Linked DNA regions of Methylosarcina fibrata AML-C10. The protein of the gene in region 1 binds, or shares a complex with, the protein of each later gene. Links are inferred from orthologs where the notes say so. Each region holds a gene or a part of one and is shown in the gene's direction. Other genes may lie near its edges.

Evidence for each region.
Region 2: the proteins of eno (region 1) and A3OW_RS24880 are in contact, whole or in part, in a solved structure (PDB 2FYM), measured with the Escherichia coli proteins. The link is inferred for Methylosarcina fibrata AML-C10 from one-to-one orthologs.

The regions. Positions count from the first base shown.
Region 1 is NZ_KB889965.1:1,645,419-1,648,655, reverse strand. Bases 1-2,917 are described here. They hold eno (phosphopyruvate hydratase), read left to right. Parts: upstream 1-777; coding sequence 778-2,058; downstream 2,059-2,917. Other genes in these bases: mtoX (methanethiol oxidase), read right to left, coding at 2,428-2,917; ftsB (cell division protein FtsB), read left to right, coding at 2,106-2,375; kdsA (3-deoxy-8-phosphooctulonate synthase), read left to right, coding at 1-767. Also shown: more of mtoX, read right to left, coding at 2,918-3,237. UniProt on the Escherichia coli protein: Catalyzes the reversible conversion of 2-phosphoglycerate (2-PG) into phosphoenolpyruvate (PEP). It is essential for the degradation of carbohydrates via glycolysis.
Region 2 is NZ_KB889965.1:2,574,982-2,578,304, forward strand. What follows is about bases 133-3,135. They hold A3OW_RS24880 (Rne/Rng family ribonuclease), read left to right. Parts: upstream 133-482; coding sequence 483-2,789; downstream 2,790-3,135. Other genes in these bases: A3OW_RS0112130 (TIGR03862 family flavoprotein), read left to right, coding at 2,881-3,135. In the rest of the region: more of A3OW_RS0112130, read left to right, coding at 3,136-3,323. UniProt on the Escherichia coli protein: Endoribonuclease that plays a central role in RNA processing and decay. Required for the maturation of 5S and 16S rRNAs and the majority of tRNAs. Also involved in the degradation of most mRNAs.

The DNA.
Region 1 (3,237 bases):
TCGAAAGCGAGCAACTGGCGCTCGACACGGCCGGCTACCTGAAGGAAGTGACCCGGGAACTCAATATCCCGTTCATTTACAAGTCGTCGTTCGACAAGGCCAACCGGTCCTCTCACGAAAGCTTCCGCGGACTCGGCATCGAACGCGGGCTCGAAATTCTGGCAAAGGTCAAAAAAGAAATCGGCGTGCCGGTATTGACCGACGTGCACGAGGACACGCCGCTCCAGGAAGTTGCGAAAGTTGTCGACGTGATGCAGACCCCGGCGTTTTTATGCCGGCAGACCAATTTCATTCAGAGCGTCGCGGCCTGCGGCATTCCGGTCAACATCAAAAAAGGCCAGTTCCTGGCTCCCTGGGACATGGCCAATGTCGCGAAAAAAGCGAAAGCCGCCGGCAACGGCCAAATCATGGTCTGCGAGCGCGGCGTCTCGTTCGGCTACAACAATCTGGTGTCCGACATGCGTTCCCTGGCGGTGATGCGCGACACCGGCTGTCCGGTCGTGTTCGATGCGACCCATTCGGTGCAGTTGCCGGGCGGGCAGGGCAATTGTTCGGGCGGCCAGCGCGAATTCGTGCCGGTACTGGCGCGCGCGGCGGTCGCGACCGGCATTTCCGGCTTGTTCATGGAAACGCATCCGAATCCGGCCGAAGCGAAAAGCGACGGCCCGAATTCGTGGCCGATGCATCGAATGAAAGAATTACTCGAAGTTTTATTAACCATCGATCAGGCGGTCAAATCACGGCCTCTGATAGAAACGACAATCTAAGGAAACATTAATGGCTGCAATAGTAGATATACGTGCAAGAGAAATTCTGGATTCGCGCGGCAATCCGACCGTCGAAGCCGAGGTGGTGCTGGCGTCCGGCGTGGTCGGCAGCGCGATGGTGCCGTCCGGTGCCTCGACCGGGGAGCGTGAAGCGATCGAGCTGCGCGACGGCGACAAGTCCCGCTACCTCGGCAAAGGCGTTCTGAACGCGGTCAACAACGTCAAGACCGAAATTCGTTCCGCGATCGTCGGCATGGACGCGGCCGATCAGGAAGGCATCGACAACAAGATGATCGCACTGGACGGCACCGAATCGAAGTCGCGTCTCGGCGCGAACGCGATGCTGGCGGTGTCGATGGCGGCGGCGCATGCGGCGGCGAAAGAAAGCAAGCAGCCTTTGTACCGCTATCTGAACAAATCCGGCGAATTCGTCATGCCGGTGCCGATGATGAACATCATTAACGGCGGTTCGCACGCGGACAACAGCGTCGACTTGCAGGAATTCATGATTTTGCCCGTTGGAGCTCCAACTTTCCGCGAAGCGATCCGTTACGGCGCCGAAGTGTTCCACAACCTGGCCAAAGTGTTGAAATCGAAAGGCCTGGCTACGACCGTCGGCGACGAAGGCGGCTTCGCGCCGAATCTGTCGTCGAACGAAGAAGCGATCGGCGTGATTCTGCAGGCGATCGAACAGGCCGGCTACAAGCCCGGCGTCGACATTTTCCTGGGCCTCGACGCGGCCGCTTCCGAATATTACAGCGACGGCGTTTACGATCTGGCTTCCGAAAACAAGCAGTACAGCTCGGCGCAAATGGCCGATTTCTTCGTCGATTGGGTCAACAAATACCCGATCATCAGCATCGAAGACGGTTTCGACGAGAACGACTGGGACGGCTGGAAAGTGATGACCGAAAAACTCGGCGGGCGCATCCAGTTGGTCGGCGACGATCTGTTCGTCACCAACCCGAAGATCCTGAAGCGAGGCATCGAGCAGAACATTGCGAATTCGATCCTGATCAAGGTGAACCAGATCGGCACGCTGACCGAAACGCTGGCGGCGATCGACATGGCGAAAAAAGCGGGTTATTCCGCGGTCGTGTCGCACCGTTCCGGCGAAACCGAAGACACCACGATCGCTGACTTGGTCGTTGCGACCGGCACCGGCCAGATCAAGACCGGATCCTTGAGCCGTTCCGATCGCGTCGCCAAGTACAACCGCCTGATGAAGATCGAGGAAGAGTTGGCCGGCGCGGCCCGGTACGCAGGCCGCAGCGCGTTCAAGTCGCTTTAAACCGCTCACTCAAGGCGGAGCCGAAAGGTTCCGCCTTCACCGGATTTATGAAATATCTTGCTGCGATCATCGTTTTATTAATTGTTCATCTCCAGTACCGTATCTGGCTGGGGGACGGCAGCATTGCCGAAATTCGCGCTTACCAGCAGCGGCTCGACGATCTGAAAAAACTGGCCGAAGAAAAAAGACAGCGTAATCAGGCGCTTTACGCCGAGGTGCTGGATTTGAGAAAAGGGCAGGAAGCGATCGAGGAAAGAGCCAGAAGCGAATTGGGCATGATCAAGCCGGACGAAACGTTTTTTCAGGTTCTGGAATAAGCGGCAAAGCCGGCCGGGTTTCCTTCCGTGCGCCGGCTCTGGTCGGTCGGGGTTATTTTTCCTTGTCGAGTTCTGCCAACAGTGTTTCCGAAACCGGCTTGTTCGCGCTGTAAAGCGAGTAGGCATTTAACACCATCTGATGGGCGCGGCCCAGATTTTCCTTGGTAAAGTCGACCGCGAATTTTTCCTTCAATTCCTTCCCGTCCCAGACATAGCCTTTCAGATACTGTTCGTTGTCCGCGCCTTTTTTATCCCAGTTGGCCAGCAGCGATGACGTGTAATAGAGCCGTTTGCCGTCCCAGCTCGAGGACACCATGTTCACCTGAGCGCCGATTTTTTGCTCATAGACCTGTTTCGGTTTGAACGGATCCGAAATATCGAACGCCCGAGTCTTGCCGTCCATGAAGGTGTTGACCCAGAGCATTTTGTCGTCGCTCGAAATCGAAATGTCGACCGGCAGCGGCACTTTGGACGGATCGCCGACGTCCGCGACTTCCTTCGCCTGCCACGAGCCTTCCGCGTCTTCGTAGATCAGCCAGATTTTCGAAGTCAGCGCCGTGCTGGTGAAACAGTAGTTGTGGTTCTCGCCCCAGGCGCAGCGGATTTCCAAAGGCGCTCCCGGCACGTCGAAGACTTTTTTCGGCTGCTTGCTGTGCAGGTTCCATTGCACGACGGTATTGCCGAAACGTTTCATCGCTTCCGGATCGTTCAGCATCTTGCCGAAATCCATCATGTAATTGGACCAGCCGGTAAACGACGAAGTCAGCATCAGGTTGCGCCGGGGCAGCACCCGCAAATCGTAGCCGTAGCCGTCCGCGTATTTGCCGGTTTTGACGGCGCCGCCGAGATCGCTGTCGGTCGG
Region 2 (3,323 bases), 930 kb from region 1 along the record:
GAACGGTATCGTCGGGTGCGGGAGAGCAGGCGCCTATCTATGACCGATAAACGGGTCTCTTCCGGAAGAATCACTCAGTCATGCCGAAAACGGCCCGTCAATATAGAATAACCAATATATGGGCCGGGGACCACTCAATGAAGCCGAAAAGGCAAGCTTTAACGCCTTCGCTTTATTGCAAGAATTTCGGGTTTATTGTTCGACCCTTGATGAACAATTTACAACTCCTGTTTAAAAACAGAATTTACAACCAAGACTAGAAGACTGTTTATTTGTCTACTATTTGCCGGCTCCAGCCTGTCGTTGCAATCACCCGATAGGAAGCCCGGCAGATAACGGAGCATCAGCCTCGAGACAAACTGTCTGCGTTATTCGCCATAAAGCAGCTCGGGAGAGTCAATGAAGATAAGGCCGGCGCAATGACCGGAATCCGTCTGTTCGGTAAAATCTGATTATGGAGCAGGATACTACAAGGATACAAAATGAAAAGAATGCTTATCAATGCTACGCAGGCAGAAGAACTGCGAGTTGCTTTGGTAGACGGTCAAAAATTATACGATTTTGACATAGAAATCCCTTCAAAAGAACAAAAAAAATCGAATATTTACAAAGGAATCATTACTCGAGTGGAACCGAGCCTGGAAGCGGCCTTTGTAAACTACGGCGCCGAAAAGCACGGTTTTTTGCCTTTTAAGGAAATTTCTCCCGCCTACCGTCAAGGTCAGAGCGATGCCGAAACCGAAGGCCGTCGCTCTTCGATCAAAGAATCGATCAAGGAAGGCCAGGAAATTCTCGTCCAGATCGAAAAAGAGGAACGCGGCAATAAAGGCGCCGCCTTGACTACCTACATCAGTCTTGCCGGCACCTACCTCGTACTGATGCCCAATAATCCGAAAGCCGGCGGCATCTCCAGACGTATCGAAGGGGAAACCCGGAACGAACTGCGCGAAGTCATGGCGGCCCTAGAAATTCCGGACAGCATGGGGTTGATCGTCCGGACGGCCGGCTGCGGCAAAAATGCCGAAGAGCTGCAATGGGACCTGAACTACTTGATGCAGTTGTGGGAAGCCATTGAGCGGTCTTCATCCGAACAAACGGCGCCGTTCCTGGTGTTTCAGGAAAGCAACGTCATCATCCGGGCCTTGCGCGATCATCTGCGCGGCAACATCGACGAAATCCTGATCGACAACCCCGAGTCGTTCAAGCTGGTGCAGAACTTTCTGAAACAGGTCATGCCTCACTTTCTGCAGAAAGCGAAACTGTATCAGGACTCGGTGCCTTTATTCAGCCGGTACCAGATCGAATCCCAAATCGAACTGGCCTACGGCCGTGAAGTGCCGCTGCCTTCCGGCGGCTGCCTGGTCATCGACCACACAGAAGCCTTGACCTCGATCGACATCAACTCGGCGCGCGCGACCAAGGGCAGTGACATCGAAGAAACCGCCCTCAACACCAATCTGGAGGCTTGCGATGAAATCGCCCGCCAGCTCAGGCTGCGCGATTCGGGCGGATTGTTCGTCATCGACTTTATCGACATGCTTTCCAACAAAAATCAGAGAGCCGTCGAAAACCGCCTGCGCGAAGCGCTCAAGATCGACCGGGCCCGCATCCAGACCAGCCGTATTTCGCGCTTCGGATTGTTGGAAATGTCCAGGCAACGAATGCGTCCTTCCCTGGGGGAATCGACCCAGTTGCCTTGCCCCCGCTGCAAGGGCCAGGGCACGATACGCAACGTCGAATCGGTGGCGCTTTCGGTCTTGCGCATTATCGAAGAAGAGGCCATGAAAAAAGGCACGGAAAAGGTAATCGCCCATCTGCCCATTGAGTGCGCCACCTTCTTATTGAACGAAAAACGCCATACCATCGAGCAAATCGAAAACAGGCTGAAAGTAGGCATCGTCATCCTGCCCAGCAAGCATCTGGAAACGCCGGCTTACGACATCGAGCGTATCAAGGAAAAGGATGCCTATGAAGAAAAGGCCAGCTATCAGCAGATCAAGGCCGAAGAAATCACCGTTCCCGAGTTTGCCCAGCAGGTCCGCCAGCGAGTGGAGAAGCCCGCCATCAAGGAGTTTTTACCCGAATCTCCGGCGCCTGTGCAGAGTAAAATCGAATCCGCCAGCCTGATCAAACGGTTCTGGTACAAACTGATCGGCCCGGGCAAAAAGCCGGCCGCGCCGGAACCCGTTGCCGCCCCCCCGGCCAAGGAGAAAACGCCGCCTCCTGCCGGCAGAAACCGCGGCGGCAAACGAGGTAAAGATCAACCTCAAAACGGCGAGGCCCGCGCTCATAGAAACCCGAAGGCTTCCGGCAAGAATCTCAAGCCACAGCACGATTCGGCCTCCCAAACGAACGCGAAACCGGAACCGGTTGAAATTGAATCGGTCTCCGCAACCGATGCCGTTCAGGCAATGCCGGAAACAACCGCGGCCAATGGCGAGCAGAAAAAGCATTTCAGCGGCAAGAGCGGCAGAAGAAGCCCGAATCGAAGAAGACCTCGCAATCCCAACTATAACAAGCCCGACGGCAACGGAGAAACCGGTCCCCAGCCCGATAATTCCTCGCCGCCGTCTTTGAGGGAAAACGCATCCGAAACGGCGGGAGCGGCCTCTTATGCGCATGATTTTTCGACTAGAATGGTCGCGCCGGAACTCCAGACGAGCAGGCCGGAACGTCAGGAGTCCAGAAAAGACCCCGACTCCTATCGGGAAAACGAAAACAAGCGTTCTCTTGAAACCACCGCCGTAGCCGCCGAACCGGCCAATTCCGGTTTGAGCCAGGATTCTTGAGGATAAAGACTCACAGCGTGTTGTTTTTCAGGTTAAGAAAAACAACACGCGGGTCTTCTCTGCACTCTACCGCCAGTCCGGTCCACGGCCGATGTCTAGACACGTCTCTGCCGAAGCAGTTGCCGTCATAGGCGGTGGACCGGCCGGATTGATGTCGGCCGAGGTGTTGTCCTTGCATGGCGTTCCGGTTCGGCTGTTCGATGCCATGCCTTCGGTCGGCAGAAAATTCCTGATGGCCGGAAAAGGCGGGATGAACGTCACCCACTCCGAACCTTACGATCTCTTTCTGTCGCGCTACGGCGGCCGTCAAGCCCGAATCAAGCCGCTGCTCGACCGGTTCGGGCCGGAGTCGTTGCGGCAATGGCTGAAGGATCTCGGCATCGACACGTTTGTCGGAACGTCCGGCCGAGTCTTTCCCACCGACATGAAAGCGGCACCGTTGCTGAGAGCCTGGCTGCACAGGCTGCGTATTCAAGGCGTCGAATTCCACGTGCGGCATCGCTGGACCGGATGGGCCGGCGAAGGAACCGATGT